DNA from 2 places in the Novosphingobium sp. ZN18A2 genome. Region 2 is predicted to be linked to the other one. Evidence: predicted binding sites of a transcription regulator. Region 2 holds the regulator's gene; the other holds the start of a gene.
What was found. The regulator LexA, encoded in region 2, represses DNA repair genes until DNA is damaged. The targets are predictions, from matches to a motif close to GTTCCNCNCTTGTTCT.
Positions count from the first base shown of each region.

Region 1 (10,528 bases), 970 kb from region 2:
GCCGCGCAGCCCGAAATCCTTTCCTACCTGCGCCATGTGGCGGACCGGTTCGACTTGCGCCGGGACATCGCCTTCTCGACGCGGGTAACGTCCGCAAGGTGGGATGACGACAGCAAGCGCTGGACGATCGAGACCGACAAGGGCGAACACTACAGCGCGCACTATTGCATCATGGGCACGGGCTGCCTGTCTTCGTTCAACCGGCCGAACATCCCCGGCCTCGACGATTTTTCCGGCCCGATCTACATGACCGGCCAGTGGCCGCACGAAGGCGTGGACTTTACCGGAAAGCGCGTGGCGGTGATCGGCACCGGGTCCAGCGCGATCCAGTCCATCCCGCACATCGCCCGGCAGGCGGACCGGCTTACCGTGTTCCAGCGCACGCCCAACTTCGCGGTGCCCGCGCACAACCACCCGCTGACGGACGAAGACCACGCGAAGATCCAGGCGGTCTATCCCGAAATGCGCAAGGAGGCGCGGCATTCGCTGGTCGGCGCGTCGCGCGTGCTGCCGCCGACGGAAAAGCCCGTGCTGGCATCCACGCCGGAAGAACTGAAGGCCGATCTCGACCGGCGCTGGGCGGTCGGCGGGCTGGTGGGCTTCGTCGGCTCGCACCCGGACAGCGGGCTGGACCTTGCCGCGGCGGACCGGATCGCCGGCTATGTCCGCGACAGGATACGTGCACGCGTGGACGATCCCGAAGTGGCGGAGCTGCTGTGCCCGACCAGCTATCCCTTCGCGTCGAAGCGGCTCTGCGTCGATATCGAGTATTACGAGACCTACAACCGCGACAACGTGGATCTGGTGGACCTGAACGCCACGCCGATCGAAACGGTGGTGTCATCCGGCGTGCGCACCACTGGCGGGACATACGACGTCGACGCCATCGTCCTGGCGACGGGCTTCGACGCCATGACCGGTTCGCTGAGCCGGATCGACATCCGCGGGCGTGACGGGCTGGCGCTGAACGACAAGTGGGAAGGCGGGCCGCTCACCTATCTGGGGCTGATGAGCGCGGGCTTTCCCAACCTGTTCATGGTCACCGGCCCGGGCAGCCCCTCGGTCCTGTCCAACATGGTCACCTCGATCGAACAGCACGTGGAATGGATCGCCGCGCTGTTGGCCGAGATGGAAAAGCGCGGTGCGGGCGAGGTCGAGCCGCTGCCCGAGTTCGAACAGGGCTGGGTGGCGATGGGCAACGAATTTGCCCAACCGACGGTCTATATGCAGGCCAATTCCTGGTACCTGGGCGCGAACATACCGGGCAAGCCGCGCATCTTCATGCCCTTCATTGGCGGGGTCCACGCCTATCGCGACATTTGCGACGACGTGGCGGACAAGGGCTATGCCGGCTTTGCCATCGATGGCGCGGCGAACAGGCAGGATGTCGATTTCGCCGGACACGTGCTCAAGTACATGCCGGAAGAGGCACAGGCGGCCTGACCTGAATCCCCGCAGACCCTGGTGGCCCAAATCTGAAGTTCGCCTCACTATTTGGCAGGCGGGTGGGCGATTGTGCGCGTCCACCCCGCACCCCCATCATCGGCCGACTCGCGTTTCCGTAACGACCGGGATTGGCGGACCGGGCTGGGACCGCGTGGAAAATGCAGGCTTCCGGTACAGTATCCGACCGGGTGTCGAAAAATTTTACATCGACCATCAGGGTTTTAGCTTACGGTAAATTGCGGCGCTCTTGACCAGTGGGCAATTTAATGTTGCTGTTCCGGTTGGGACAGCGCGTGGTCCGCAGAACGCATGCCATCCCCCCTTCGGCCGCTACTAAACTCGTCAAGCGCGTTTTCGCGCCGTTTTTGGTTGCGGCCGGCAAAAACAAAATGGGAAGGATGTTGCGATGAAATACGCCCTTGTGGCGGCTTCTGCCGTCGTTCTGCTTTCGCCCGTGCAAGTGGCGGCGCAAGGACGCACCCCTATCGAAATCGAGGCCAACCGACCCACGCTGGCCGCCTGGGTCGCCGACGTTTCCGGGGCGATCGACACCAACTTGCGCTATCCGAGCTATTTCGGGCGCAACGGGCCTGAATCCGGTTATGCCTCCATCAGCTTCCGCGTCGGCGCGGACGGCGCGCCGGTCGATGTGGTGCTGCGCCGCACCTCGGGCAGTTCGCGGCTTGACCGTGCGGCGCTGAACGCCGTGGCCGGCCTTTCCGGGATAGAGCCGATGCCGCGCAGCAGCAGTTCCATGCAAAGCGTGCGGGCGAACATCGTGTTCGCGGCGGACGAAGTGACGCTTGCCCGCCTGCACCGCCAGGCCGACCGTGACATGGTGCGCCTGGCCCGGTCATCGCAGGGCGCAACCGAAGTCGCGCTTACCACGGGTAAGACCCTTACCGCCGGCTGAACCCCCGATCCTGCCTGCGGTATCGGCCCGCGCCGGCTTCGGTTCTGCGGACGAAGCCGGCGCGGGCCGCCCCTGTTTTTCCTGCGGGGTTCCCTTTCGCAGGTGGCCCGTCAGCCCAGGCCGATAAGGCGCGCGACGAAGATCAGCACCATCGCGCCGATGATCGAGGCGATCCAGCCGGCCATGTGGAAGCCCTGGTTCATCTTGCCGCGCGTGGTCACAAGCCCGGCCAGCAGCGAACCGGCAACGCCCAGTCCGATGGTCAGCAACCAGCCCATCTCCACCGCGCCGGGATAGAAGAAGCGGGCAAGGATGCCGATCACCAGACCGGACAGGACAGTCGACAGGATATTGATCATTGTATTTTCTCCCTTCGCCGGAGCTGTCGTCGCTCCGGTTCGATGCGACCTTGTCCACAATTTAGACGCGGCGTGCAAAAAAAATCTCGGAACGCCAAATACCCCCTTGCGCAACCCGCCAGCCTTGCTCGGTCCACGCGTCGCGGCCTTGCAGCATGGTGCGGGGTGCGACGAAACGAATCGCACATACGACGAACCGCACCGTCAATCCCGCATTTACCCTCTTGCGTCCGACTCACGAAAAGGCACTATGGGTAGTGGTCGGAATGACGGGGGACCTCTAAACCTTGTTTGGGGCGGTCACGCACCCTTTGGGGTGCGAACGGTGGCGTGCGTCCTGCGAAAGGGGCGCCGCGGTCCGGCCGGGACAGTGCATCTGGGGATAAGTTTTCGCATCTCCAGACGGGTTTGGTGCTAGGGTCGGCTTCCTTCGCCGATTCGAACACAAGTGGAACATCGGGCATTCCGGCGTTCCGCGCGAAACAGGGATCACAAGGGTGTCCGGCGCGGTTTGCGCGGCGCCCGGAAAGGCGGGGCAGGCATGGATTTCAGGGCTGGAGACGGTTCGGTGGCGCACGATGCGACGGATCTGGACGAAGCGGCAATGTCGGCAACCGATACGGGGCCGAAAGAGACGCGGGCGCCGGACAAGGCATCGGATAACGCCGACGCGGATGCGGCCGTTGCGGACAAGACAGGTGCGGCGATGAACATGGATGCGAAGGATTCGGGATCGGAGGCGCTGGTAGACGCCATGGCGGCGGGCGTGAGCGCGGCCGCAGCGGCGGCTGTCGCGGCCGAACCGAAGAGCGATTCAAAGACGATCAACGCCCGGCGTTTCAACATCGTCACCGATCCCGCGCGCGATGCGAAGCTGACCGCGTTCGGGAAAGAGACGCTGGACGACCGCTACCTGCTGCCGAACGAAACCTATCAGGACCTGTTCGCGCGCGTCGCCGATGCCTATGCCGACGATGCCGAACACGCGCAGCGGCTTTACGACTATATTTCCAACCTGTGGTTCATGCCGGCAACGCCCGTGCTGTCCAACGGCGGCACCGGGCGCGGGCTGCCGATCAGCTGCTATCTCAATTCGGTGGACGACAGCCTGGAAGGCATCGTCGGCACCTGGAACGAGAACGTGTGGCTGGCTAGCCGCGGCGGCGGCATCGGCACCTATTGGGGCGCGGTGCGCGGCATCGGAGAGCCGGTGGGCCTTAACGGCAAGACCAGCGGCATCATCCCCTTCGTGCGCGTGATGGACAGCCTGACGCTTGCCATTTCGCAAGGGTCGCTGCGGCGCGGTTCGGCCGCCTGCTATCTCGACATCTCGCACCCCGAGATCGAGGAGTTCCTTGAAATCCGCAAGCCTTCGGGCGACTTCAACCGCAAGGCGCTGAACCTGCACCACGGCGTGCTGCTGACCGACGAGTTCATGGAAGCGGTGCGCGACGGGGCCGAGTTCGAGCTGAAAAGCCCGCGCGACGGCAGCGTGCGTGGCTCGGTCGATGCGCGCAGCCTGTTCCAGAAGCTGGTCGAAACGCGGCTGGCCACGGGCGAGCCCTACATCGTGTTCTCGGACACGGTGAACCGCATGATGCCCAAGCATCACCGCGAACTGGGCCTGAAGGTTTCCACCTCGAACCTGTGCAGCGAGATCACGCTGCCCACCGGGCGCGACCACCTGGGCAACGACCGCACGGCGGTGTGCTGCCTGTCGTCGCTCAACCTGGAAACCTGGGACGAATGGAACGCCGACAAGCTCTTCATCGAAGACGTGCTGCGCTTCCTCGACAACGTGCTGCAGGACTATATCGACCGCGCACCGGACGAGATGGCCCGCGCCAAGTATTCGGCCGCACGCGAACGGTCTGTCGGCATGGGCGTGATGGGCTTCCACTCGTTCCTGCAGCAGAAGGGCATCGGCTTCGAAACGGCGATGGCCAAGGCGTGGAACATGAAGATGTTCCGCCATATCAGTTCGAAGGCGGACGAAGCCTCCATCATGCTCGCGCAGGAACGCGGGGCGTGCCCGGACGCGGCCGAAATGGGCATGATGCAGCGTTTCAGCTGCAAGATGGCGATCGCGCCGACCGCGTCGATCAGCATCATCTGCGGCGGCACCAGCGCCTGCATCGAGCCGATCCCCGCGAACATCTATACCCACAAGACGCTGTCGGGCAGCTTCGTGGTGAAGAACCCCTATCTTGAAAAGCTGCTGCAATCGAAAAGCAAGGATTCCAACAACGTGTGGAATTCGATCCTTGAGCGCGGCGGCTCGGTCCAGCACCTCGATTTCCTCTCGCCGGAGGAAAAGGCGGTTTACAAGACCAGCTTCGAGATCGACCAGCGCTGGCTGCTGGAATTCGCGGCGGACCGCACGCCCTATATCGACCAGGCCCAGTCGCTGAACCTCTATATCCCGGCCGACGTGGACAAGTGGGATCTGGCCATGCTGCACTTCCAGGCGTGGGAAAAGGGCATCAAGTCGCTCTATTACCTCCGCTCCAAATCGGTGCAGCGCGCCGGGTTCGCCGGCGGGGTGGAAGCCGACAACACGCCCGAGGCCGCGAAGTACGAGCTTGGGCAGCAAACCGATTACGAGGAATGCCTCGCCTGCCAGTGATGGCGGGCGGCATCCTCCCGCGCTTTCGGGAGTTCGCCGCATGAATGCGCGTGCGTTACACCTTGCGACACTGTGTGACTGGACCTTGCCGGTCCGCTCGGCTTTGGCTGCGCGCCGGAGAAATGACCGGCAAGGAGTGATGGTCGATGCGCAAGTGGCACCGCTGGATTTCAGTGTTTTTCGGAGTGTTCCTGCTGTGGATCGCGGTAACCGGCGTGCTCAGCCAGGTCGCGGTCCTGTGGCCGGCGGGAACGGAAGCCGCGGCGCCGCCCGCGCCGCCCGCCGGGTTCGCGTGTCCCGAAGGCTGGCGCTGCCTGCCCCCGCGCGCCGATGCCGGCGGCATCCGCAGCATGGTGGGCCTGTTCCATCACCTGCATTCGGGCGAGACGTTCGGGCCGTTGGGCACCGCGATCTCTGTGCTGTCGGGCCTTGTGATGGTGTTCTTCAGCTTTTCGGGGCTGTGGATGTACATCGTCATGTTCCGCAACCGCGCGAAGCGGAACATAAAGCCCGGCTGGTTCTGGAAATAACCGCGCGGCGCCCGCGGGCGCTTCGCCCAACCTGCAAACAACAGATATTCGCACGGGCGGTGCCTTCGCGCGCCGCCCTTTCGCGTGCGCGCATTGCTTTCGCGCCCGTTCCCTTCACCCCGCTTCCGCACACTCGCTGACAGGAAAAGCCCATGTCCCTTCTCGAAGCCCGCAAGGTTTACAAGCCGTTCGAATATCCCTGGGCCTACGATTTCTGGAAGCGCCAGCAGCAGGTGCACTGGATGCCCGAAGAAGTGCCGCTGGGCGAGGATTGCCGCGACTGGGCGCAGAAGCTTTCAGAGCATGAGCGCAGCCTGCTCACGCAGATATTCCGCTTTTTCACGCAGGCGGACGTGGAAGTGCAGGATTGCTATCACGAAAAATACGGCCGCGTGTTCAAGCCGACCGAAGTGAAGATGATGCTGGCTGCGTTCTCCAATATGGAGACGATCCACATCGCCGCCTATTCGCACCTTCTCGATACCATCGGAATGCCGGAAGCCGAATATTCGGCCTTCCTTGACTATACCGAGATGGCCGACAAGGCGAACTACATGCACACATTCGGCGTGGAATCGGACGAGGATATCGCCCGCACGCTGGCGATGTTCGGCGGCTTTACCGAAGGGATGCAGCTTTTCGCCAGCTTCGCCATGCTGATGAACTTCCCGCGCTTCAACAAGATGAAGGGCATGGGCCAGATCATCAGTTGGTCGGTGCGCGATGAAAGCCTGCACTGCGAAGGCATCACGCGCCTTTTCCACGCTTTTACCGCCGAACGCGACTGCCTGACCAAGGCGGTGAAGGAAGACATCATCGATTGCTGCCAGAAGACCGTGCGGCTGGAAGATGCCTTCATCGACCTGGCGTTTGAAATGGGGCCGGTTCCGGGGATGAGCGCCAAGGACATCAAGCGCTACATCCGCTATATCGCCGACTGGCGGCTGGGCCAGCTCGGCTTCCAGCCGATCTACATGATCGAGGATCACCCGCTGCCGTGGCTGACCCCGCTGCTGAACGGGGTGGAACACGCCAACTTCTTCGAAACGCGCGCCACCGAATATTCGAAGGGCGCAACGCGCGGCAACTGGCAGGACGTGTGGTCCAGCTTCGACAGCCGCCGCAAGGCGAAGGCCAACGACGTTGTAGACGACGCGGGCGAGGACGACGGCGAGGACATGTTCTCGAAGGCGGGAATCGCGGCGGAGTAGGGTGGCAAATAAACAATTTGACCCATGCACAGCATGTGCATAGGATCTCGTTATGTTCTCATCAGATGGTCCACTCGCCGCGCATCTTGATCTTATTCGAACTGCGCGTGGCAAGCAGTTCGGGACAGTTCTTGCTGATCCACCGTGGCAGTTTCAGAACCGCACTGGCAAGGTTGCACCCGAACACAAGCGTCTCAACCGCTATGGAACGATGACGCTTGACGAAATTTGCGCTTTGCCAGTGCAGGAAATTGCCGCTGATCCGTCGCATTTATATATGTGGGTACCTAACGCGTTGCTACCTGATGGCCTCAAGGTAATGGAGGCGTGGGGCTTTCGCTATGTTTCCAACATTGTCTGGCACAAAGTGCGGAAAGACGGCGGGTCAGACGGTCGCGGAGTAGGCTTCTATTTTCGTAACGTGACCGAACTCCTGTTGTTCGGTGTACGTGGAAAGAATGCGCGTACGCTCGATGCTGGACGTCGGCAGGTGAATATGATCCAGAGTCGAAAGCGCGAACACAGCCGCAAACCTGACGAACAATACAAGATTATTGAGGAATGTAGTTGGGGGCCACGCATCGAATTGTTCAGCCGAGGTAAGCGTAAAGGCTGGACCGTTTGGGGCAACCAGGCAGATGATAGTTATGCCCCTGATTGGGCGACTTACGGCTATAACAGTGCTACGGCGATTCCGGCAGAATAAGCAGTGACAACTGATCATCTTGTCCCGCCTGACATTGTCGCTCTCTATGAAGTGCATGAATGGCGCAACGCCGTTGGCATTCTGGCGACAGCTTGCCCAAACGAGTGGGACGAAATTCAAAACGCTCTTCGAATCTTTCGGCTTTTGCGTAGCGAAGTCGTCGCCGCAGGGGGCAATCGATCTTCTATCGTGGCTCGGCTTGAGAAGCCTCTAAAAGAAGCGGGCTGGACCGAGAGGCAATTTGCAACCTCAATCGTAGTTGATGGCGAGGCAACCGAATCTCCGACCCACGCTGTTGATTGTTTTAAGGATCGAGTTGCGATTGAGGTGGAATGGAACAATAAAGATCCGTTCTACGATCGCGATTTGAACAATTTCAGACTTTTGTTTGACCTTCAAGTGATTGATGTTGGGGTTATCATTACCAGGTGTTCAGAATTGCAAGTGATTTTCAATAGATTGGGTAAGGGATCCAGCTACGGAAATTCGACAACACACATGGGAAAGCTCCTGCCACGTCTCCGTGGTGGTTCTGGGGGTGGCTGTCCGATTGTGGTGTTTGGGATCAGCGATCAACTCTACGTAGAAGATTGACTCATTTGACAATCGGGCTTCGGTTCTCCCAGCGAGATTGAACTGCCACCCCATCACGCCGCCGTCAGCGATTTCACCCCCGCCTTCACCACGGTCGGCGTCTTGAACACGCAATCCGGCACCACAAGGTTCTTCGGCGCGGGACCCTTCCTGATGCGGGCGGCGGTATCGTATTGCGATCCGTGGCAGGGGCAGAAATAGCCGCCATAGTCGCCGCGGTCCTGGTCTGACGTGATGCCCAGCGGCACGCAGCCAAGGTGCGTGCATACGCCCATCGTTATCAGCCATTCCTCGTGACCGGGCTTGGTGCGTTCGGCCAGCGTCTGCGGATCGCGCAGTTCCGAAAGCGGCACCGCGTTCGCCCGCGCGATCTCCTTTTGCGTCAGCTTGCGCAGGAACAGCGGCTGCGAACGATACTTGGCGACGATGCCCTGCCCCGGCTGGACCGAGGATATGTCCACTTCGGTTGTGCTCTGCGCCAGCACGTCGGCCGAAGGGGCCATCTGGCTGATCAGCGGATAGAGCGTTACTAGCCCGCCCACGCCCGCCGCGCTTATCGCGGCAACGTTGATAAAGTCCCTGCGGCGCACGCCGTCATGCGGCTCGCCATCGTTCGGCGGCGCGGCGCCGGCCGGCAGGGGGGATGCTGTTGTCGCGGCCATTTTCCGGGCCTTTCCTTGTTCGCTCCCGCGCGGCGCGCATGGCGTGACCGGCGCGGGCGGCGCTCCCCAAGGACGAATCCGGCTTTGCCCCATTCTCCCTGAACCTCGCGAGAACGGACGGGCGGGCGCTGCGGCGCGCGTCGGAACAACCCCGCCGCCCCGCACGTTGATCGCGTGATCCCGACAGGGAATGCCGGATAGAACCGATAAAGGAGTCATCCCGTGGAACCCGAAGATGAAGAACTGCCGCTCAGCGGAAAGCGCTGGGTCTGGGTGCTGGGCTCGCTGATCGTGGTGCTGGTCGTGGCGCTGATGGTCTCGATGATCCCGCGCGGTTATAACGAGCCTGTAGGCGATCCCGCCAACGCCGCACCCGCCACGATGGGCGCGATGAACGGCACCGGAATGAATGGCACCGGGACGAACGGTGCAGGCATGAACAACGACGCCATGAATCAGGGCGCGATGAATCAGGATGCGATGCACCAGGGCACGACCGGCGGCGCACCCGCCGCATCGCCGTCTGCTGCACCGTCCACCGCCAGCGAACCGACGGGCTGAGGTGCCCGCCTGCGCGCTGTCGGTGCCGTTTTACGTGCGCTCTGTGCCCGTCAGGCTTCCACGCCCAGCCGCTCTTCGGCGGCCTGTTCGGTCTTGCTGCCGCCGAACGCCTTCATGCCGATCCACACCAGTCCGCCGAAATAGACCGCGCCCAGCAGGATCGTCTCGATCACCTGCACGAAGTTTTCGCCCTGTTGCAGCAGCGGCGCGCAGGCGACGGTAACGAACAGCATATAGGACGCGTTGGCGAAAATCTGCGCGCGTTCCATGATGCTCAACAGCAGCACCACCGCCAAAATCGCCAGCGCGGCGACGATCAGCGCGGTGTTGTGGTTTGCGGCCGCCCATTGCAGCAGCCATGCATTCGCCGTCCCGGCCACAGCGCCGACCACGGTCGCCGGCGCGAAGGTGAAGCTCAGCTTGTCGACATTCGCCCAGTACCAGACCAGCGTGAACCCGGCATAAAGCGGCACCAGCGACAGGGCATAGCCGATGGCCACGAAGCCGATGATCGCAACGATCACGCCCAGCCATATCAGCAGGGCGATGCCCAGCGTGGGCGGTGGCGGATTCTGGGCGGAATGTTCAGGCTGGTTCATAGCGAATGCTCCTCTCGATCGCGGGCCGGCATCGCCTTTGTGGCGCCTGGAATCGGCCCGCGGATGGGAACCTATCGCTTGATCGGGTAGGGCACAATCGCTTTGCGGGGCGGGCAGGATTCCCGCATTTCCGGCGCTCGCACCGCGCCTGGCCTGTCTTGCCGATGGCGCTTCAGGCCACCAGCGTTTCCGGGTGCGGCATGGGCGCCTTCTTCTGCGCGTTCACCATCACGAAAACGCTGCGCACCAGCATCTGCACCGCGGCCGCCATGATCACCAGCACGCCCACCAGCACGATCATCAGCACCATGCCCAGTATGG
Region 1 covers NZ_CP136651.1:3,207,095-3,217,622, reverse strand. The annotation lists gene RXV95_RS15375 (NAD(P)/FAD-dependent oxidoreductase) at 1-1,443, shown strand, start outside; gene RXV95_RS15370 (TonB family protein) at 1,853-2,359, shown strand; gene RXV95_RS15365 (GlsB/YeaQ/YmgE family stress response membrane protein) at 2,470-2,718, opposite strand; gene RXV95_RS15360 (ribonucleoside-diphosphate reductase subunit alpha) at 3,260-5,344, shown strand; gene RXV95_RS15355 (PepSY domain-containing protein) at 5,491-5,874, shown strand; gene RXV95_RS15350 (ribonucleotide-diphosphate reductase subunit beta) at 6,027-7,085, shown strand; gene RXV95_RS15345 (MT-A70 family methyltransferase) at 7,138-7,791, shown strand; gene RXV95_RS15340 (BglII/BstYI family type II restriction endonuclease) at 7,795-8,385, shown strand; gene petA (ubiquinol-cytochrome c reductase iron-sulfur subunit) at 8,439-9,047, opposite strand; gene RXV95_RS15330 (hypothetical protein) at 9,270-9,608, shown strand; gene RXV95_RS15325 (hypothetical protein) at 9,659-10,207, opposite strand; gene RXV95_RS15320 (hypothetical protein) at 10,380-10,528, opposite strand, start outside.
Region 1: a site for LexA is predicted at 3,158-3,173, ahead of RXV95_RS15360 (ribonucleoside-diphosphate reductase subunit alpha). Genes of this name have one in related genera too.

Region 2 (10,528 bases):
GCGATGCACTTTCTCACCGCGCAGGCGCGGTTCTGCCAGACGCAGCGGCGGATGGAGATGCCGCTGGCAGAACTTCCGGGCGATTTCTTCCATGCGGCGATGCTCACCATGCGCGCGCAGGCAGGGCAGGACCCGGCGATGGACGAATGCGCGGCATCCGCCGAGGAAACGTTGCGCGCGGAGCACGAAAACCACGCGGCGCGCGTGGATCTTGCGGCCGGGTTACTGGGTGAAATGGGCAACAATGCCGCTGCCGCGCTTTCGATAGAGGACGCAGGCGTCGCACTGTTCCTGTCCGCGCTGGCGCTGGGTGCCGGGCAGGACCGGGATGCGGCGATGATGTCCACCACCGACGGACAGATGGGGCGCCTTGTGCTGGCGCTTGCCGCCTGCGGGTTGAAGCGCGATGCGCTTGTCACGCAATTCGCTGCGATCCATCCCGATGTCGAGCTTCCCGAAGGGCTCGAAGCCCTGCACGCCGACCGCGCGGCTGCCCTGCTGGGGCAATCCGCCGGAACGGCCGGCCATTGACATGAGCAGCGCCGCTTCGACCGGGACGGCCGGACCGCTGCGGGCCCGCTGCGACGACCGCGACCGGCTGGTCGAGGCGGACGAGGCCATTGCCGCGCTCCAGCGGCGATGTGGCGGGGTTATTCCGGGCGTTATCGCGGTGCCTGCGTTGCTTGGCCTTGTGCGCAAGGCCCGGCGGCAGCACATGCGCCTGTCCCGCAGCCTGACCGTTGACGACGATGGCCAGCCCATTTCGCTTTGGGCGAGGGTAGAACCATTCGGTGATGGAACGATTGTGGAGATCGGCCAGTGGCAGGCCTCTCCGGGCGTCCCGGAGGGGTTGGCACCGCTGTCCGATGAGGCGCTGCTTGGCCAGATTGCCGGGCTGACCGCAAGACTGGATGAGGATCAGGCGATCGTCTTCGCGCAAGCGCGGGATGAACGGCTGCACACGCTGGCGAACGAGATGAACGCGGGGCGCGGGCGGCGCTGGACCACGTTTGTCCGCCTTGAAGGCGGCATGGACCGCGACGGGCTGCACTGGCGCCTGCTTGACGGGGCGGGCGTGCTGCTTCGCGGCGGAAAGGCCGAATGGCAGGTACGCTTCTCCCCACTGAAGGCGGGGGGCCTGGACATGTTCCTGCTGCCACTCGCCATCGACAGCCTGCCGGGCAACGATGCAAAGCTGAACGAGGGTGCGGAAGGCGGGTACAATGCCCTGCTTGCGCGCGAACTTGGGCCGGCGCTGGTCCAGCCCATCAATCGCATCATTGCCAATGCCGAAACGATCCGCACCCGTCTGGCGGGGCCTTTGGCGGATGCCTATGGCTCCTATGCCGGCGACATAGCCGAGGCGGGGCGCCACCTGCTGGGGCTGGTGGAAGACCTGGCCGATCTGGAAGCGATTGAATCGGCTGATTTTTCGACGGCTCCCGATCACATCGATCTGGCGGATTGCGCGCGCCGTGCCGCCGGCATCCTTTCGGTGCGCGCCGCGGAACGGGCCATCGTGCTGGCCGTTCCGCCGGAAGAACCGCAAGTGCCTGCGGTGGGGGAAGACCGGCGGGTTCTCCAGGTGCTGCTGAACCTTATCAGCAACGCGATCCGCTACAGTCCGGAAGAGACGACCGTCACGATCCGTTGCGGCATCACCGATGGCCGCGCATGGGTCGCGGTCGAGGATGAAGGGGAAGGGCTGACGCCCGATCAGGCCGACCGCGTTTTCGAAAAGTTCGAGCGGCTTGGCCGTAGCGGCGACGGCGGCAGCGGGCTTGGTCTGTATATTTCGCGGCGGCTGGCGCGCGCGATGGACGGGGATCTGATGGTCGAACGTGCCGAAAGCGGCGGTGCGCGCTTTGTGCTGACGCTGCCCGCCCGCGATTGAGCGAAGCGATCCGAAACCGATCTAAGGGCGTCGTTTGCGCGCCAGCATGAAGATCGCGATGCCCGCGGCGGCCAGGATTGCCCCGTAAACCGCCCATTGGCCCTGCGCCAGCATGAAGCTTGACGACGGCCACATCACAAGGCCGGTGCCCTGGCCGATCCAGAGCAGGCCCATAAGGAGCGCGGCGATTCCGATGGCCTGAATGACGATCCGCATCGTTGCGCGCTCCTTTTTGATGTTGTCAGCTTCAGCGCTTGTCTACGGGCACGTAGTCGCGCTGCGTCGGGCCGGTGTAAAGCTGGCGCGGGCGGCCGATCTTCTGGCCGGGGTCGGAAATCATTTCGTTCCACTGGGCAACCCAGCCCACGGTGCGGGCAAGGGCGAACAGCGCAGTGAACATCGTGGTCGGGAATCCGATCGCGGAAAGGATGATGCCCGAATAGAAATCGACGTTCGGGAACAGCTTCTTCTCGACGAAGTAGGGGTCCGACAGGGCGATTTCTTCAAGGCGAAGCGCGGTTTCGAACACCGGATCGGTCACGTTGAGCGCCTGGAACACCTCGCGCACGGTCTTCTGCATCACCGTCGCCCGCGGGTCATAGTTCTTGTACACGCGGTGGCCGAAACCCATCAGGCGGAACGGATCGTTCTTGTCCTTCGCCCGCTCGATATAGTGGGGAATCTTGTCGGGCGTGCCGATCTCGTGGAGCATGTTGAGCGCCGCTTCGTTGGCGCCGCCATGCGCGGGGCCCCACAGGCAGGCGATGCCCGCCGCGATGCACGCGAACGGGTTCGCGCCGGACGAGCCGGCAAGCCGCACGGTAGAGGTCGAGGCGTTCTGTTCGTGGTCGGCATGCAGGATGAAGATGCGATCCATCGCGCGTTCGACCGCCGGATGGATTTCATAGGGCTCCGCCGGCACACCGAACGTCATCCGCAGGAAGTTGCCCGTGTAGCTGAGCGAGTTGTCCGGATAGAGGAACGGCTGCCCTACCGCGTATTTATAGGCCATCGCCGCGATCGTCGGCATCTTGGCGATCAGGCGGTGGCTGGCGATACGGCGCTGCACCGGGTCCGAAATGTCCGTGCTGTCGTGATAGAAGGCCGACAGCGCGCCAACCACGCCGCACATCACCGCCATCGGGTGCGCATCGCGGCGGAAACCGCGATAGAACGTCATCAACTGCTCGTGCAGCATCGTGTGCCGCGTGATCGTGTAGTTGAAAGTGTCGAGCTCGTCCTTGCTGGGCAATTCGCCATTCAGCATCAGGTAGGCGACTTCGGTGAAGCTGGAATGTTCCGCCAACTGCCCGATCGGATAGCCGCGATGCAGCAGCACGCCGTCTTCGCCATCGATATAGGTCAGCCCGCTTTCGCAGCTCGCGGTCGATGTGAAGCCGGGGTCATAGGTGAACATGTGCGACTGGCCGTAAAGCTTGCGGATGTCGACCACGTCCGGCCCCAACGTGCCGCTCAATACCGGCATGTCATAGCCTTTGCCGTCCGCGTTGAGTGTCGCTGTTTTGTCACCCATGTCAGAGACTCCTGTTCTGTTGTGTTCTGCGCTGCACCCCGATGACCGGATCAAGCCGCCTGGTCGCGTATCCGCGCCAGCGATTCGTCCTTGCCAAGCAGGAACAGCACGTCGAAAATTCCGGGCGAGGTCGCCTGCCCCGTCAGCGCCGCGCGAAGTGGTTGGGCCAGTTTGCCCAGGCCCAGCCCGAGCTCTTCTGCCATAGCCTTGACAGTGGCTTCCAGCCTTTCGGTTGTCCAGTCATTTTCCGCTTCGAGACGGGCGGAAATGCTGGCCAAAAGCGCCCTTTGTTCATCACCGAGCAGCTTCGCGGCCTTCTCGTCCAGAGAGAGCGGGCGAGAAGCGAAAAGGAAGCCCGCGCCGGCAGCCAGCTCGTGCAGGTCGGCCGCGCGCGGCTTCAGCACGGGCATCGCGCGTTGTAGCAGGGCCGTGTCGCGCGCTTCGTCGAAACCGGACGACTTTTCGGCCAGAAGCGGTGCGACGAGCCCGGCAAGGCGCGCATCGTCCGCTTCGCGGATATAGTGGCCATTGAGGTTCTGCAGCTTCTTGAGATCGAAACGCGACGGGCTTTTGCCCACATGGGCGATATCGAACCATTCGACCGCCTTTTCGCGCGCGATGATCTCGTCGTCGCCGTGGCCCCAGCCAAGCCGGAGGAGGTAATTGAACAGCGCTTCGGGAAGGATGCCCAGTTCGTCGCGATAGGTATCGACGCCCAGCGCCCCGTGCCGCTTGGACAGTTTCGCGCCGTCGGCCCCGTGGATCAGCGGCACGTGGGCATAGACCGGATCGGGCCAGCCACCTTCGATCGCGTCCATCGCGCGCAGGATAACCAGCTGGCGGAACGCATTGTTCAGGTGGTCGTCCCCCCGGATCACGTGCGTTACGCCCATGTCGCGGTCGTCCACCACGACGGCCAGCATATAGGTCGGCGTACCGTCCGAGCGCAGGATCACGAAGTCGTCGATCTCGGCATTGGACACGCTGACGCGGCCCTGCACCTGATCGTTGATACTTGTTTCGCCCTCACGCGGGGCCTTGATCCGCACGACATAGGGCGCGCCTTCGGGCCAGGTGGCCGGATCGGCATCGCGCCATTCGCTTTCTATGCGGAACGGGCGGCGCTCGGCCTGCGCCTTTTCGCGCCGAGCCTTCAATTCTTCGGGTGTCAGATAGCAGCGGTATGCCTGGCCCGCGTCCAGCAGCTGTTGCGCGACTTGGGCATGACGGTCCGACCGGGCGAACTGGAACACCGGCTCTTCGTCTCCGCCAAGGCCGAGCCAGTTCAATCCGTCGAAAATGGCGGCAATGGCCGGTTCGGTGGATCGGGCGCGGTCGGTATCCTCGATCCGCAGCAGGTACTTGCCGCCGTGATGGCGCGCGAACAGCCAGTTGAACAGCGCAGTGCGTGCACCGCCGATGTGAAGGAACCCCGTGGGCGAGGGGGCGAAGCGGGTTACGACCGGGGTTTTTCCCGTTGCTGCTGAATCGGTTGCGTTAGCGCTTGCCATCGGCCGCGCGATCCTTTCCTTTTGGCTCATGGCGCCCGGTAAAGCAGCCGCCGCACCCTTGGGCGACATTGCCGGGACGGCGCGGCATTGGGACAGATTTCCCCGATTGTCCAGCGTTTGCCGCACTGCGGAAAAGTTTCTGGCCGCCCATCCGTTCGAACGCGGCCCCTGGCTGGCCGTTGCTTTCGCATGCGGGATTGCCGCGTGGTTTGTTCTTCCCGGATGGCCGGAATGGACCGTGCTTATCGCCGGTTGCGCGGCCTGCGCTGTGTTGGCGGGTGCGATGCTGGCTTGCGAGGGCGCCCTGGCGGGCAAATACCCGGTGCTGCTTGGCGCGACCATGGGCCTTGCCGTGATGGCGGCGGCAGGCTGCGCGACGATCTGGACGAAGTCCGCGCTTGCCGGAGTCCAACCGTTGCCCGGACGAATGGTGACCACGGTTCTGGGGCGCATCGTGGACCGGCAAGTGCAGCCCGCGCATGAGCGTGTGCGGCTTGTACTCGATGCCCGGATCGACGGCGTTGACCGGGCGGCAAGGGTGCGGATCAACCTGCTGCAGAAGTTGGATGCGCCGGATTACAGGGAAGGCGCGGTAATCCGCGTAAAGGCGCGGCTGATGCCGCCGGCGGGGCCGATGCTTCCAGGGGCTTACGATTTCGCGCGCACGGCGTGGTTTCGCGGGTGGGCGGCGACGGGCAGCGCGCTGGGCAGGCCGACCCTTGTCAAGTCCTCGCGCGGCGGCGGCACGATGCGCGCATTGCAACACGCGCTGTCGCGCCATGTGCGCGCGCATCTTGGCGGAACGCCGGGGGCGATCGCGGCGGCCTTCGCCAGTGGCGACCGGGGCGGAATCCGCAAGGCGGACGAAGACGCGATGCGCGATGCGGGGCTTACGCATCTTCTGTCGATCAGCGGGCTGCACGTCAGCGCGGTGATTGCCGCCGCCTATTTCCTCACCGTCCGGCTGCTCGCGCTTTGGCCCGCATTGGCGCTGCGCGTGCGGTTGCCACTCGTCGCAGCGGGGGCGGGGGCGGTGACGGGTATTTTCTATACCTTGCTGACCGGCGCGCAGGTTCCGACGGTGCGTTCGTGCATCGGTGCGGTGCTGGTGCTGGGGGCGCTGGCGCTGGGGCGCGATCCGCTGTCCATGCGGCTGGTAGCGGCGGCCGCGCTGTTCGTCATGGCGTTCTGGCCCGAGGCGGTGGCCGGTCCCAGCTTCCAGTTGAGCTTCGCGGCGGTCATCGCGATCGTTGCGCTTCATTCCTCCGCGCCGATGAAGGCGTTCGCCGCGCCGCGAGAGGAAGGTCCGGTTCGGCGCCTTGCGCGTGGCGCGGCCGTTCTTCTGGCAACCGGCGTCGTGATCGAACTGGTCCTTATGCCCATCGGCCTGTTCCACTTTCATCGTGCCGGCGTCTATGGCGCGCTGGCCAACGTAATCGCCATCCCGCTGACGACCTTCGTTTCGATGCCGCTGATCGCAGTCGCGCTTGTGCTCGACCTTGCGCATATCGGCGCGCCTGTGTGGTGGCTGGCGGGCCAATCGCTCGACCTCCTGATCGCCATCGCCCGTTTCACCGCGAGTCGTCCGGGCGCTGTCACGCTGATGCCCGCGATGGGGGGCGCTGCGTTTGCGCTTTTCGTGGGCGGCGGACTGTGGCTGGCACTGTGGAGCGGCAGGGTCCGCCTGGCCGGGCTGGTTCCGATCGGACTGGGCGTGGCGGGTCTTGCCTTCGTGAAACCACCCGATGTCCTTGTGACGGGTGACGGTCGCAATGTCGCGATTGCCGGCGCGGGGCACGATCTGTTCATCCTGCGCGAGGGGCGAAGCAGCTATACGCGCGACAACCTGAAAGAAATGGCTGGCAGGGCGGGAGAGCCTGCACCGGTGGCCGGATCGCCGGGCGCGCGCTGCAGTCCCGATTTCTGCAGCGTCACGATTCGGCGCGGCGGCAGGAACTGGCACCTGCTGATGGCGCGCAGCCGTTACAGGGTGGATGCACTGGCATTGGCCGCTGCTTGCGAACGGGCAGATATCGTCATCGCCGATCGCTGGCTTCCGTCAAGCTGCCGTCCGCGCTGGATCAAGGCGGACAGACGCTTCCTCGAACGGGCGGGCGGGCTTTCCATCGATCTGGAAAGCCGGCGCGTCACCAGCGTTGCAAGCCAGCAGGGACGACACGGATGGGAACGCCTTGGCGGGCAACGAACCTACATCAAACGCCCGACCACGCGGCCGGCACCCACCGCGACGGACGTCAAACCGGCCAGCGCGAACGTGCCTTAGTGATAGCGGCGCAACAGCCCCGCCAGACGGCCCTGCACCTGCACTTCGTCCGGTCGGTAGATTTGCGGTTCGTAAGCAGCGTTTGCCGGATCGAGGCGCACAAGCCCGTCTTCGCGGCGAAGGTATTTCAGCGTCGCTTCCTCTCCACGCACCAGCGCCACCACGATTTCGCCATCGCGGGCCGTGTCGGTGCGGCGGACAAGCGCATAGTCGCCGTCAAGGATGCCGGCTTCCACCATCGAATCGCCCGAAACCTCAAGCGCATAATGTTCGCCCGAGCCAAGCAGGGCGGCGGGGACGGGTAGGGTCGCGCTATCTTCCAGCGCCTCGATCGGGACGCCCGCCGCGATGCGGCCGTGCAGCGGGATTTCCACCACGTCGTTGGCAGGGGCCGGATTGGCAGGAGCAGGCCGCGATGCCTGTCCGCCGCGCACCACGCCGGTTGCCGTGTTCGCATTGGCCGCAGCGGGCGCCGCAGCCTTGGGACGGGCGGCGACCGCATCGGGCTGCTTGAGCACTTCCAGCGCCCTTGCCCGGTTTGGCAGGCGGCGGATGAAGCCGCGTTCTTCCAGCGCGGAAATCAGCCGGTGCACGCCCGACTTCGATTTGAGGTCCAGCGCGTCCTTCATTTCCTCGAAAGACGGGGAAATGCCCGATTCCTCGAGCTTCGACTGGATGAAAGTCAGCAGTTCGTGCTGCTTGCGGGTCAGCATCTCGCGCCACTCCGTGTGGTGAACGAATGCGGAACAGATACGAAACGATTCGCTACTCGTCAAGTAACCCCGTCCAGCCCCAGGACATATGTTGGCACTACGTCTCCCGCCGGGCGTTCGGGCGCGCCGGCCTTGCGCACGATCAGCGCGTTGGCATGGGCAAGGGGGGAAAGCGCACCCGAATCCTGAAGCGATTCGGGCACCACGCATTCGCCGTCCCAGCGTGCCCGGATGAACTCCATCCGGCTTCCGCCACGCGCCATCGGCGCGCCCAACGTGGCGGGAATGGTGGTGGGTAGCGGGTGGGCGCTTCCCAGTGCCTTGCGCAACAGAGGCAGCATGAACAGCCAGCCGGTGACAAAGGCCGACGCCGGATTGCCCGGCAAGCCCAGGATCAGCTGCTTGCCCCTGCGGGCCACCAGCAGCGGCTTGCCCGGCTTTATCGCCACGCGCCAGAACGCCAGTTCCGCGCCGATTTCGGCCAGCGCGGGGCGGATCAGGTCATGATCGCCAACCGATGCACCGCCGCTCGTCACCACAAGATCCGCCGCGGGTTGCGTGTCGAGCGCGGCGACGATGGCATCGATGCTGTCCGGCACCGGGCCGACGCGGGTAACGGCGGCGGGATAGGCGGAAGCCATCGCGGCCAGCATTGGGCCGTTGCTGGCGGGAAGCTGGTGCACCCCGCACGCGGCCCCCGGCGCAACCAGTTCGTCGCCCGAATCGATCACGGTTACGCGCGGCATGGCACGCACGGGCAACAGGTGGTGCCCGCCCGCGATGGCGAGCGCGATCTGCGCGGGGCCAAGCCGGGTTCCGGCGGGCAGGATTTCGCTGTCGGATGCAAAGTCCATCGCCGCCGGGCGGATATGGCGGTGCGGGGGCGAGGGCGGCTCACCCGTTACCCGCACGTGGTTTGCCTCGCACGTGCAGTCTTCCTGCAACAGTACGGAATCGGCTCCCTCGGGCACGACCGCACCCGTGGAGATGCGCACCGCCTCGCCGGGGGCTACCCGTCCGGCAAAAGGATGCCCCGCCGCGCTTTCGCCGACTATGCGGCATGGCCCCGGCAGGTCGGCCGCGCGGCAGGCATAACCGTCCATTGCCGAAACAGGGCGCGCAGGCTGGCTGCGCTGCGCCTTGAGCGGTTCGGCAAGGTAGAACCCCGCGCATTCCTCTGCCGCGCGATGTTCCATGCGCAATTGGGGCGCAAGGTCCAGCAGGCGGCGCTGCGCTTCTTCCAGCGGAAGCGGCGGCTGGCGCGGCGCGTCCCTCACGCGGCCTTCCATGTGCCGCTTTTCCCGCCGCGCTTCTCGATCAGGCGAACGCTTTCGATCACCATGCCCTTGTCGATGGCCTTTGCCATGTCGTAAATTGTCAAAAGCGCGACGGAAACCGCTGTTATCGCTTCCATTTCAACGCCGGTCCGGCCGGTCAGAGACGCGGTTGCGGTCGCTTCGATTGCGCCGTCCGGAAAGGTGAAGTCGACGCTTACCGCGTCAAGCGACAACGGGTGGCAAAGCGGGATAAGTTCGCCGGTCTTCTTCGCGGCCATGATGCCGGCAATCCGCGCGGTGGCAAGCACGTCGCCCTTCGCCACGGTTCCTTCGCGCACGGCGGCCAGCGCCTCTTGCGACATCGCGATCCGCCCGGCGGCCACGGCCACGCGATGCGTTTCCGCCTTTCCGCCGATATCGACCATCCGCGCGTTGCCCGCGTCGTCAAGATGGGTGAGTTTGTTCATGCCTTTGCAGATTACCCCGAATAAGTGGACGAAATTGACGGTTCCGCATCGCAACTTGGCGACGCCGGGCGATGAAGGGAAGGGGTATGGTCAAAGCGGGCAGAAAAGTCCGGGGCAGCCGTGCCGCCGCGAGGGGGCAGTCTGCGCCAGCAGGATAGTCTGCGCCGATGTGATGAGACTTGCTGTATTGACACAGTAATACGCATTGGGCAGTCACTTGCGACAGCAGTCGCAAGAGCAATCCGCACAGGGAACACGGCATGGCACGCAGATCCGTTTTTCGGGGCATTCTTCCCGCAATCGCGCTTGGCCTGTCGGCATTTTGCGCTGCACCGGCCTTGGCCGCGCCTTATCGCGCCGCCTTCGATCCCGGCGTGTTCAAGTACCACGGGCCGCACAAACCGAACGAGGTCATGGTGCTGGGCGGCGCGCATCTTCCGCAGCTTCCGGTGAAAATCGACGACGCGATGGTTGAGCCATTGATGCAGCGCCTTGCCGCGTGGAAGCCGCAGGAAATCGCCATAGAGAACCTTTCCGGTATCCAGTGCTGGTACTTGTTGCATTATCCGGGCCGCTACAATTTCGACATCGATGACTATTGCATAGACACCGCGCCTGCGCGCCTTGCCACCGGGCTGGACGTTCCGTCGGCAACCGCCGAGATGGACAGCACGTTCGCGCGTTGGCCGGACAACCCGTCCGCCGCGCAGCGGCGCCATCTTGCCGCGCTGATGCTGGCTGCCGGCGACGAGTTTTCCGCATTCGTCCAGTGGCTTTATCTTCCCCGTGCGGAACGCCGCGCCGGCGACGGGATAAGCGCCGCGCTCGTCAAGTTCCTCGATGAGCGG
Region 2 covers NZ_CP136651.1:2,241,889-2,252,416, reverse strand. The annotation lists gene RXV95_RS10815 (hypothetical protein) at 1-531, shown strand, start outside; gene RXV95_RS10810 (HAMP domain-containing sensor histidine kinase) at 533-1,894, shown strand; gene RXV95_RS10805 (hypothetical protein) at 1,916-2,110, opposite strand; gene RXV95_RS10800 (citrate synthase) at 2,142-3,428, opposite strand; gene gltX (glutamate--tRNA ligase) at 3,479-4,939, opposite strand; gene RXV95_RS10790 (ComEC/Rec2 family competence protein) at 4,968-7,223, shown strand; gene lexA (transcriptional repressor LexA) at 7,220-7,936, opposite strand; gene RXV95_RS10780 (molybdopterin molybdotransferase MoeA) at 7,996-9,225, opposite strand; gene moaC (cyclic pyranopterin monophosphate synthase MoaC) at 9,210-9,680, opposite strand; gene RXV95_RS10770 (DUF5694 domain-containing protein) at 9,941-10,528, shown strand, end outside.